2 regions of the Modicisalibacter sp. 'Wilcox' genome follow, and region 1 is predicted to be linked to the other one. Evidence: predicted binding sites of a transcription regulator. Region 1 holds the regulator's gene; the other holds the start of a gene.

Region 1 (5,953 bases):
GCCGGCCGCAGCGCTGTGCGGCGCGGCCCAGCGCCAGGATGCGTGCCAGGTTGCTGGCGAAGCAGGAGACGATCACCCGCCCTTCGCATTCGGCGACCGTGCGTTCCAGGGCCCGGGCGACCTCGCCCTCGCTGCGCGACGTGCCGGGGACGCAGGCATTGGTGGAGTCGCCGACGACCAGGTCGACGGGGGCGATGGCGCGATAGAGCTCGGGGTCCGCCGGCTCGCCGATCAGCGGCTCGGGGTCGAGCTTCCAGTCGCCGGTGTGCAGCACCCGATGGTGGGGCGTGGTGACCAGCAGGGCGCAGCTCTCGGGAATCGAGTGGGTCAGCGGCAGATAGCGCAGCGTGAAGCCGCCGCATTCCAGCGCCTCGCCCGGCGCGACCACCCGGATCGCGGTGTCGGGCAGGCCGCGTTCGGCGAACTTGGCGCGCAGCAGGCCGGCGGCCAGCGGCGTGGCGTAGATGTCGCAGCCCCAGTGCGGCCACAGCCAGGCGGCGGCGCCGATGTGATCCTCGTGGCCATGGGTGATGAACAGCGCCCGGGGACGGATGCCCTGCTCGGGAAGACGCTCGATATCCGGCACCTGCAGAGGGCCTCCGGGCAGGTCCTGACGGATCATCATGCCGCAGTCGATCGCCAGCCAGTCGTGTCGATAGCCGTAGAGATTGAGGTTCATGCCGATCTCCCCGCTGCCGCCCAGGGGCAGGAAGGACAGCGGTGGCTTGCGGCGAGGGCGGATCTGGACGCGAGAGTGCAACATCATCGACACGGCATTGTCAGGGGAGCCCCACTATACGGGATGGCTCCCGGGGCTCACAACGCGCGTTAGCGCAGGGCCGCGATTTGGTTAGAATAGTTGGCCTTCAGTGCCTTTCCTTGCGACCACAGCGGACCTTTCATGGCTCATTCGTATCGTCTCGTCGTTTCCTGCCCCGACCAGGTCGGGATCGTTTCCCGGGTTTCCGGCTTCATCGCCGCCCAGGGCGGCTCCATCACCGAGGCCAATCAGCACTCGGATCTGGCCACCGGGCGTTTCTTCATGCGCTACGAGATTCGCTTTGCGTCTTCCGTGGATGACGAGATTCTGCGGATCGCCTTCGCACCCATCGCCGAGACCTTTTCCATGGACTGGGCGTTCCACGATACCCAGCGACGCAAGCGCATCGTGCTGATGGTATCCCGCGCCTCGCACTGCCTGGTGGACCTGCTCTATCGCTGGAAGGCCGACGAACTCGACTGCGAGATTCCCTGCGTGATTTCCAACCACGAGGATCTGCGCGATCTCGTCGAGTGGCACGGTATCGACTTTCATCATGTCCCGGTACCGACGACGGACAAGACGCACGCCTTCGAGGAGACTCGCCGGCGGATCGAGGCGGCGCGGGCCGATGCCGTGGTGCTGGCACGCTACATGCAGATCCTGCCACCGGCCTTGTGCGAGCACTATGCCGGTCGGGTCATCAACATTCACCACAGCTTTCTGCCCTCGTTCGCCGGCGCGCGGCCGTATCATCAGGCCTACGAGCGCGGCGTCAAGCTGATCGGCGCCACCTGCCACTATGTCACCCAGGAACTGGATGCCGGCCCCATCATCGAGCAGGACGTGCACCGCATCTCGCACTGCCACACGGCACAGGATCTGGTGCGTTTCGGGCGCGATATCGAAAAGGCCGTGCTGGCCCGCGGGCTGCGCTGGCACCTGGAGGACCGGGTGCTGATCCACGGCAACAAGACCGTCGTGTTCGCCTGAGCCGGGTCAGGTGAAGAGCGTGAGCTGGCGGGCATCCGCCGCCGGTTTCAGCCTCGCCCCGACCCCCAGCAGGCGCACCGGGCGGGCGCCGCGCTGCCAGGCCGCCTCGAGCAGTGCCAGGAACTGATCGGCGTCCACCCGGGCGCCGCCGGCCTCGAGGGTGGTCAGCGTGAAGTCGTCGAAGCGGACCTTGATGAAGCTGCCCTTGAGCGGCGGGTCGCCATGGCGGGCCAGGCGGCTTCGCAGCCGCTCGACCAGCGCCGGCAGGGCCGCCCGGCAGGCCGCGAGGTCGGGCAGGTCCTGATGGAAGGTGGTCTCGGCGCTGACCGACTTGCGTTCGCGCTCGGTCTGCACGGGGCGGTCGTCGATGCCGCGGGCGAGTTCGAAAAGGCGCTGGCCGAACTTGCCGAAGTGCTCGACGAGTGCCTCCCGCGACCAGCGGCGCAGGTCGGCACAGGTGGCGATGTCCAGTGCCGCCAGCCGGGCGGCGGTGGCCGGCCCCACGCCGTGGAGCCGGTCCACCGGCAGCTCGGTGATGAAGGCCTCGACGGCCTCCGGCGGAATGACCGTCAGGCCGTCGGGCTTGTCCCAGTCACTGGCGATCTTGGCGAGAAACTTGCTGGGCGCCACCCCCACCGAGAGCGTGATGCCGGTGCGCCGGTGTGTCTCCTCCTTGAGCCAGCGGGCCATCCAGGTGGCGCTGCCCCGGAAGCGGCGTACCTCGCTGACGTCGAGATAGGCCTCGTCGAGCGAGAGCGGCTCGATCCGTGGCGTCAGCTCGCGGAAGATCGCCTGAATGCGTGCGGACACGTCGCGGTAGCGGGGAAAGTCCGGTGGCAGCAGGGTCAGGTGCGGGCACAGGCGCAGGGCGCGCGCGGTGGGCATCGCCGAATGGATGCCGAAGGCGCGCGCCGGGTAGTTGCAGGTGGCGATGACGCCCCGCTGGGCCGCCGTGCCGCCGATCGCCAGCGGGATGTCGCGCAGCGCCGGGTTGTCGCGCATCTCGATCGCGGCATAGAAGCAGTCGCAGTCGGCATGCAGGATCTTGCGCATGCGCGGGGCTCGCGCCTCAGTTGAGTGCCTGGCCGTTGCCACCACGGATGACGCCGACCCCGATGCCCTCGATCTCCAGCGCGTCCTGGCGCAGGTCGAGCTCGATCGGGGCGAAGTCTTCGTTTTCGGGCAGCAGGGTCACGTGACGGCCCCGGCGCTGGAAGCGCTTGACGGTAACCTCGTCCTCCAGCCGGGCGACCACGATCTGGCCGTCGCGAACCCGGTTGGTGCGATGCACCGCGAGCAGGTCACCCTCGAGGATACCCACGTCGCGCATCGACAGGCCGCGCACGCGCAGCAGGTAGTCGGCACGCGGCGAGAAGAAATCGGGGGACAGCGGACAGTAGCGGTCGATGTGGGCGGCCGCGAGGATCGGGCTGCCGGCGGCGACCTCGCCGATCACGGGCAGGCCCGGCTCGCCGTCCGGGGCGCACTCCGCCTCCTGCGGCGGCAGACGAATGCCTCGTGAGGTGCCCGGGATCATGCGAATCACCCCCTTGCGCTTGAGCGCGCGCAGATGCTCCTCGGCGGCGTTGGGCGAGCGGAAGCCCAGGCCCCGGGCGATCTCGGCGCGGGTCGGCGGATAGCCCAGCTCGTTCATGGTCTTGACGATGAAGTCGTAGACATTCTGCTGGCGCGGGGTAAGAGAGCGGCTCATGCGGCCTCCGCTGGTCGCTGGCGATGTGGGTATGTGGCTAAGTATACAGCATGGCATTGTATCCAGTAATCGCTGCCCGTGGTCATCAGGGCTGATCGGGTGTGTTTGAAACGCGACGGATTGTTGTCTTTCGGTAAGCCGCGTAGAATTTCCATAACGTTTCAAACAGCCGTTTATCAGCAGGCAGGGATATAGCATGGCTCAGACCGACACGGTGACCCGCATTCTCGACACCGCCGAAGTGTTGTTCGCCGAGCGCGGCTTTGCCGAGACGTCGCTGCGCACCATCACCAGCAAGGCCAAGGTCAACCTGGCTGCCGTGAACTATCACTTCGGCTCCAAGAAGGCGCTGATCCAGGCCGTTTTCGCCCGCTATCTGGATCCCTTCACCGAGCGCTTCCACGCGACCCTGGACGCGCTCGAGAGGGAGTACGAGGGCCGGCCGATCCCGCTCGAGGTGCTGCTGGAGAACATGGCCCGGACCGTGCTGGAGGTGCCCGCCGAGCGCAACAGCCTCAAGGTCTTCATGCGCCTTCTGGGGCTGGCCTACACCCAGGCCCAGGGGCACCTGCGTGGCTACATCCAGCAGCATTACGGTAGCGTCTTCACCCGCTTCACCGAGCTGGTGCGCCGGGCCACGCCGGAGCTGCCGGACGCCGAGCGCTTCTGGCGGCTGCACTTCATGCTGGGCACGGTGATCTTCACGCTGTCGGGACTGGACGCGCTGCGCGACATCGCCGAGAAGGACTACGGCGAGCACGTCAGCGTGCGCGACCTGGTTCGCCGCCTGCGCCCGGTGGTGGTGGCCGGCATGAATGCGCCGCTGCCGGAACCGCCCCGGGCGGTGGCGGTATGAGCCCGGTGACGCCGCGTCTGGAGGCGCTGCCGCCCGAGGATGGTGTCTGGCTGGAGGTCGATGTGGCACGCCAGGTGCTGCACGTCTGGCGCGGCCGCGAGTGCCTGGAGACGCACCCGGCGTCCACGGCCGCCGCCGGCGTCGGCCAGGCCGAGGGCAGCGGGGGCACGCCGCTGGGCTGGCACTATATCCGTGCGGTGATCGGTGCCGGCATGCCGTCGGGCAGCGTGTTTCGCGGCCGCCGACCCACCGGCGAGGTCTATTCGCCGGCGCTGGCCGCCGACTACCCCGAACGCGACTGGATCCTGACGCGCATCTTCTGGCTCTGCGGCCTCGAGCGGGGCCTCAACCGGGGTGGCAGCGTCGATTCCCAGCGCCGCTATATTTATCTGCACGGCACGCCGGAAAGCGAGCCGATGGGGCGTCCCGCCTCGCACGGCTGCATCCGGCTGCGGGACGCGACCCTGCTGAGGCTGGGCGAACTGGCGCCGTCCGGCACGCCGGTGTGGCTTCACGCCTGAGTGCCCGGATGCTGTCGTCGACCACGCCATTGCTCTAGAATCGGCCCCCTTCACGGGCAAGGACATCGCTTATGACCCAACCCATCGGTCCGGTGATGCTGGATCTCGAAGGCACCACCCTGACGCGCGAGGAGCGCGAACTGCTGCAACGTCCCGAGGTCGGAGGCGTCATCCTCTTTGCGCGCAATATCGTCGATGCCGCCCAGGTGCGCAGGCTGTGCGACGCGATCCGTCGCCTGCGTGGCGATCTGCTGCTGGCCATCGACCAGGAGGGCGGGCGCGTGCAGCGGTTGTGTGAGGGCGTCACCCGGCTGCCGTCGATGGGCCGGCTGGGACGCTGCTATGTTGACGACCCGGAGCGGGCGCGGCAGTTCTGCCACGATGCGGGGTGGCTGATCGGCCTGGAAATGGCGGCGTGCGGGCTGGACCTGACCTTCGCCCCGGTGCTCGATGTCGATGCGGGCGTGTCCAGCGTGATCGGCGATCGCAGCTTCTCCCGCGATCCCCGGGCGGTGGCGGCCATGGCGGGCGCCTTCGTCGACGGGCTGCACGAGGCCGGCATGGTGGCCGTGGGCAAGCACTTTCCGGGACATGGCGGGGTTGCCGCCGATTCGCATCACGAGCTGCCTGAAGACCCGCGTTCGCTGCAGGCACTGCGCGAGCACGACCTGATCCCCTTCGCGGCCCTGGCCGGGCGTCTCGAGGGCGTCATGCCTGCCCATGTGGTCTATTCGGCCTTCGATGCGCGCCCGGCGGGCTTCTCGCCGAGCTGGCTGGGCATGCTGCGCGAGGATCTGGGCTTCAAGGGCACGATCTTCTCCGACGACCTGTCGATGGCCGGCGCGCACGTGGCCGGCGGCCCCGCCGAACGGGCCCGCGAGGCGCTGGATGCCGGCTGCGACATGGTGCTGGTCTGCAACGACCGCCCGGCCGCCCAGGCGGTGCTCGACGCCTGTGTCGGCCGTACCACCAAGCGGCCGGCCCGGCTGCGCTACAGCCGGGCGCGCCCCGATCTGGCCTCGTTGCCGGCGCTGTCGCGCTGGCGACGCATTCATGCCCGGCTGGAAGGGCTGATCGAGACCGACCCGGCCCCGCGGGAGGACTGACGTGCT
Region 2 (5,953 bases), on a different contig from region 1:
GATGTCGACGGTGGTGCCGGCGACGGCATCCTCGAGATCGAGCTCGAGATTGTAGCGCAGGTCGGCACCGCGCTGCGGGGCGTTGGGGTTGCGCCGCCCGCCGCCGCCGAAGATGTCGCCGAACACATCGCCGAAGATGTCGCTGAAGCCGCCGGCACCGGCACCGCCGAAGCCGCCGCCACCGAAGCCGCCCGCCTGGCCGTCGACACCGGCATGGCCGAACTGATCGTAGGCCGCGCGCTTCTCGTCGTCGGTCAGGACCTCGTAGGCCTCGGAGACCTCGCGGAATTTCTCGGCCGCGGTATCGTCGTCCGGATTGCGGTCCGGATGGTACTTCTGGGCGAGCCGTCGGTAGGCCTTCTTGATCTCTTTCTGATCGGCCCCGCGTTCGACGCCCAGCACTTCATAGTAGTCACGCTTGGACATGGATCTTGTCCGCCTCCGTGTCGGGCCACGGAAACAGCGACGCGGGAGTCATGCTCCCGCGCCGCCGGTTTCCGTGGGATCAGACGTGGTTACTGCTTCTTCTGGTCGTCGTTGACTTCCTCGTACTCGGCGTCGACCACGTCGTCCTCGGTCTTCCTGGCACCGCCGTCGGCCTGCTCGGCACCGCCCTGCTGGGCCGCCTCGCCCTGCTCGGCGTACATCTTCTGGGCCAGGCCGCCGGAGGCCTCGGTCAGCGCGTCCAGCTTGGTCTGGATTTCCTGCTGGTCGTCACCCTTGACCGCTTCCTCGAGCTCGCTGATCGCCGTCTCGATCTTCTGCTTCTCGTCGTCCGTGGCCTTGTCACCGGCCTCGCTGAGCGTCTTGCGTGCCGCGTGGATCATGCCGTCGGCCTGGTTGCGCAGCTGGACCAGCTCCTCGAACTTCTTGTCCTCGGCGGCGTGCGCCTCGGCGTCCTGGACCATCTGCTCGATCTCTTCCTCGGACAGGCCGCTGGAGGCCTTGATGACGATCGACTGTTCCTTGCCGGTCGCCTTGTCCTTGGCGGAGACGTTGAGGATGCCGTTGGCGTCGAGATCGAAGGCGACCTCGATCTGCGGCACGCCGCGCGGCGCCGGCGGGATGTCGGCCAGGTCGAAACGGCCCAGCGACTTGTTCTGGCCGGCCTGCTTGCGCTCGCCCTGCAGCACGTGGATGGTCACGGCCGTCTGGTTGTCATCCGCGGTCGAGAAGGTCTGGGTCTTCTTGGTCGGGATGGTGGTGTTCTTCTCGATCAGCGGGGTCATCACGCCGCCCAGCGTCTCGATGCCCAGCGTCAGCGGGGTGACGTCGAGCAGCAGCACGTCCTTGACGTCGCCGCCGAGCACGCCGCCCTGGATCGCGGCACCGATGGCCACGGCCTCGTCCGGGTTGACGTCCTTGCGGGCGTCCTTGCCGAAGAACTCGGCAACCTTGGTCTGCACCAGCGGCATGCGGGTCTGGCCGCCGACCAGGATCACGTCGTCGATCTCGCTGTTGGACAGTCCGGCGTCGGCCAGCGCGGTCTTGCACGGGCCCAGCGACTGCATCACCAGCTCCTCGACCAGCGACTCGAGCTTGGCCCGGGTGATCTTGACGTTGAGGTGCTTGGGCCCGGTGTTGTCGGCCGTGATGTACGGCAGGTTGACCTCGGTCTGCTGCGCGGCGGACAGCTCGATCTTGGCCTTCTCGGCGGCTTCCTTGAGACGCTGCATGGCGAGGTTGTCGCCGGACAGGTCGATGCCGCTGTCGGCCTTGAACTGGTCGACCAGGTAGTTGATCAGCTTGAGGTCGAAATCCTCGCCGCCCAGGAAGGTGTCGCCGTTGGTGGCCAGCACCTCGAACTGGGTCTCGCCGTCGACGTCGGCCACCTCGATGATCGAGATATCGAAGGTCCCGCCGCCCAGGTCATAGACCGCGATGGTCTTGTCGCCGCGCGACTTGTCCATGCCGTAGGCCAGCGCCGCCGCGGTCGGCTCGTTGATGATGCGCTTGACCTCGAGGCCGGCGATGCGCCCGGCGTCCTTGGTGGCCTGACGCTGGGAGTCGTTGAAGTAGGCCGGCACGGTGATCACCGCCTCGGTCACGGTCTCGCCAAGGTAGTCCTCGGCGGTCTTCTTCATCTTCTTCAGCACCTCGGCGCTGACCTGCGGCGGAGCCAGCTTCTTGCCCTTCACCTCGACCCAGGCGTCGCCGTTGTCGGCCTCGGCGATGGTGTAGGGCACCATCTTGATGTCCTTCTGGACCACGTCGTCCTGGAAGCGACGGCCGATCAGGCGCTTGATGGCATACAGCGTGTTGCTCGGGTTGGTCACCGCCTGGCGCTTGGCGGCCTGGCCGACCAGCGTCTCGCCGTCATCGGTGTAGGCGATGATCGACGGCGTGGTGCGTGCGCCTTCGGCGTTCTCGATGACCTTCGGCTTGTCGCCGTCGAGCACGGCTACACAGGAGTTGGTTGTCCCCAGGTCAATACCAATGATGCGTCCCATATAAACACCTCGAAGAATCGTTACTTGCTGTTCGGAGCGGCGATACCGCGTCTTTGTCGTCTATGTGGGGGCTCGTCGGCGCCTTTCAAGGGCCGGCCCGCCGGTTCAGCCCGCGGCCTGGCTGACCACCACCATGGCCGGGCGCACCAGACGGCCGTTGAGCAGGTAGCCCTTCTGCATGACGTCGATCACGGTGTTGGGCTCCACCTCGGCGTTGGGCACCATCGCCATGGCCTCGTGATACTGCGGGTCGAACGGTTCGCCCTGCGGCTCGACGGACTCGACGCCGAACTTGGCCAGCACATCGAGTTGCAGCTTGAGGGTCATCGACACGCCCTCGCGGTGCGCCTCGCTGGCGTCCTCGCCCATCGATTCCAGCGCCTTTTCCAGGCTGTCGACCACCGGCAGCAGTTCCTTGACGAACTTCTCGAGGGCGAACTTGCGCGCCTTCTCGACGTCCTGCTCGGCGCGGCGGCGCACGTTCTGCGCCTCGGCGGCGGCACGCATCGCCTGATCCCTGGCATCGCTCAGCGCCTGCTCGAGCTCCTCGACCTTGGCCGCCAGGATCTCCGCTTCGGGATCGGCCATCGCCTCGGCGTCGGCGGCCGCGTCCTCGGCGGCATCGGCCTCGTCGAGCTGGCCCTCGAGCGGCTCGTCCTGTGGCTCGGCGCCCTGTTCGGCGCGTTGCAGTTCCTCGTCCAGCGGCGTCTGTGGGTCTTTGGCCATGTCGCTCTCCTGAGAAAGTCGCCCCGCGACCGCGCCGCGGCCGCCGGGAGTGATCGATTGCCCTCGTATATGGGGATGACCGCGACAATCTCAAGGCGCTCGGCAGGGTTCGCGGCAGTGGATTGCAGGGGACCCGGTGCTACTGTATAAACACACAGACCCTTGTCGTGCCGATTCCCGTTCCAGGAGGTGGCCATGCTGGTGCAACTCGCCGTTCGCGACTTTGCCATCGTCGAGCGTCTCGAACTCGATCTCGGTGGTGGCATGACCGCCATCACCGGCGAGACCGGCGCCGGCAAGTCCATCCTGCTCGATGCCCTGGGCCTGTGCCTGGGCGAACGCGCCGATGCCGCCAGCGTTCGCCACGGCACCCGGCAGGCCGATCTCAGCGCGCGCTTCGATATCCAGCGCCTGCCGGCCGCCCGCGCCTGGCTGGAGACCCGCGAACTGCCCGCCGACGACTGCCTGCTGCGCCGGGTCGTCACCCGCGCCGGCCGCTCCAAGGCATGGATCAACGGCCAGCCCTGTACCATCGCCGACCTCAAGGCCCTCGGCGAGACCCTGATCGAGATCCACGGCCAGCATGCCCATCAGGCACTGCTTCGCGAGGAGACCCATCGCCGCCTGCTCGATGATTTCGCCGGCCTGGGTGCCGACGTCGCCGCCCTGGGCGAGACCTTCCGCCACTGGCAGGCCCTGCAGCGCCGGCTCAAGCAGCTGGCCGACACCAGCGACGAGCTGCAGGCCCGCCGCCAGCTGCTGCGCTATCAGGTCGAGGAACTGGATCAACTGGCCCTGGCCGAGGGCGAGCTGGCCGCGCTGGAGCGCGAACAGGCCACGCTGGCCAACGCCGAGCAGATCATCGGCGACACCCAGTTCGCCGTCGACTGCTGCGAGCATGACGAGGGCGGAGCGCTGAACCTGCTGCACCAGGCACTGAGCCGACTCGAGGCCCTGCCCGGCAGCGAGCGGGGCACGATGGCCGAGGCACGCGGCATGCTCGGCGAGGCCCGCATCCAGATCGAGGAGGCCGCCCGCGAACTGCGCCACCTCGCCGATGCCACCGAGCTCGACCCGGAACGCCTGGCGCATGTCGAGGAACGCCTGGGCGAGGTGCACCGCATCGCCCGCAAGCATCATGTGATGCCCGAGGAGCTGACGAGCCTGCATGCCACCCTGCGCGACGAGCTGGAGAGCCTGGAGGGGGGCGATCAGGACCTCGAGGCCCTGAGTGCCGAGGCCGAGACCGCCCGCGAGGCCTATCGGCAGCAGGCCCGGCGCATCGGCGACACACGGCGCCAGGCGGCCCCGGCCTTCGCCGAGGAAGTGCAGTCGCAACTGGGCTTTCTGGCCATGGGCAAGGCGCATTTCGCCGTGGACGTCGAGGAACGCGACACTCCGCAGCCCGAGGGTCTGGAAGCCGTGCGTTTCCTGATCAGCGCCAATCCCGGTCAGCCGCCTCGGCCGCTGGCGAAGGTCGCCTCCGGCGGGGAACTGTCGCGCATCAGCCTGGCCATCCAGGTGGTCGCCGCCACCCACAGCACCATCAGCACGCTGGTCTTCGACGAGGTCGACGTGGGCGTCTCCGGCGCCACGGCGGAGATCGTCGGCCAGCTGCTGCGGCGGCTGGGCACGAACGGCCAGGTCATGACCGTGACCCACCTGCCGCAGGTCGCTGCCCAGGCACATCACCACCTGCATATCGAGAAACAGACCGCCGAGGACACCACGCAGACGCAGATGGCGCTGCTCGACGGCGCCGGGCGCGTCCGCGAGCTGGCGCGCATGCTCGGCGGCGTCCATCTTTCGGACCAGACCCTGGCCCATGCCCGGGAGATGCTGTCCGCCAGCCAGCGGCCGCACCACTGACTCATCCCCGCTTCTTTCGGTTTCATCGCGAGCCGGTCCGGGCATCCCCGACCGGCTTTTTTGTGGACGACCGCCAGGCTCCGGGAACGCCGTACGAGGCAATGCCCCTGTCAGAGCGAGGCCTACCGACCAACGGGTCGCCGATAACATGCGACAATCGTGCAGAGGCGGCGCAACGCCCGGCCGCCCCGGTATGACGATATCCTCAAGGAGCGCTCGTGATCACTAGACTGCCCCGATGGGTCGAATATGGTGCCTTCGTCCTGGCATTGACGGCAGGTTGCATCAATGCGGTAGGCCTGCTGGGATTTGCCCATCAGGCGATCTCTCATCTGTCCGGCACGGCCACGTTGCTCGGCACGGGGCTGATGCGTGGCGTATTCGGCGAGTCGCTGCACCTGGCCGGCATCCTGGTCAGCTTTCTGCTCGGAGCCGCTCTTTCCGGTGCCCTGCTCTGCGGCGAATCGCTGAAGCTTGGACGCCATTACGAGACCCTGCTGGTCATCGAGGGCGGCCTGTTGCTCATCGCGATCCCCGTGCTGCAGGCCCACCATCCCGCCGGCCAGTATATCGCTTCCGCCGCCTGCGGCCTGCAGAACGCCCTGGTGACGACCTACAGCGGCGCAGTGGTGCGTACCACCCACCTCACCGGCATCTTCACCGATCTCGGGCTCATGCTGGGAGAAGCCTTTCGGGGACGTGCCTTCGACCGACGCAAGGCCACGCTCTTTCTGATCATTGTCTCGGGATTCATCGCCGGTGGCGCCATGGGTGCCTGGCTGTTTGCCCGACTGGCGTTTTCGAGCCTGGCCGTGCCTGCCGTCATCTGCCTTGCCCTGGCCATCAGCTATCGGGGTTATTACCAGTACCGTATCGGACGGCAAGAATGACTCGAGAAAGTCCCGTCA

What was found. The regulator LexA, encoded in region 1, represses DNA repair genes until DNA is damaged. The targets are predictions, from matches to a motif close to TACTGTNTANNTANACAGTA.
Region 2: the regulator LexA is predicted to act here: its motif matches at 3,317-3,336, upstream of recN (DNA repair protein RecN).

What each region holds. Positions count from the first base shown of each region.
Region 1 is NZ_WNXF01000008.1:62,478-68,430, forward strand. It holds gene G7A98_RS09185 (ribonuclease J) at 1-679, opposite strand, end outside; gene purU (formyltetrahydrofolate deformylase) at 902-1,753, shown strand; gene dinB (DNA polymerase IV) at 1,760-2,806, opposite strand; gene lexA (transcriptional repressor LexA) at 2,823-3,464, opposite strand; gene G7A98_RS09205 (TetR/AcrR family transcriptional regulator) at 3,661-4,320, shown strand; gene G7A98_RS09210 (L,D-transpeptidase) at 4,317-4,841, shown strand; gene nagZ (beta-N-acetylhexosaminidase) at 4,913-5,947, shown strand; gene G7A98_RS09220 (mechanosensitive ion channel family protein) at 5,949-5,953, shown strand, end outside.
Region 2 is NZ_WNXF01000019.1:244-6,196, reverse strand. It holds gene dnaJ (molecular chaperone DnaJ) at 1-426, opposite strand, end outside; gene dnaK (molecular chaperone DnaK) at 516-2,450, opposite strand; gene grpE (nucleotide exchange factor GrpE) at 2,556-3,176, opposite strand; gene recN (DNA repair protein RecN) at 3,372-5,045, shown strand; gene G7A98_RS14965 (YoaK family protein) at 5,264-5,935, shown strand.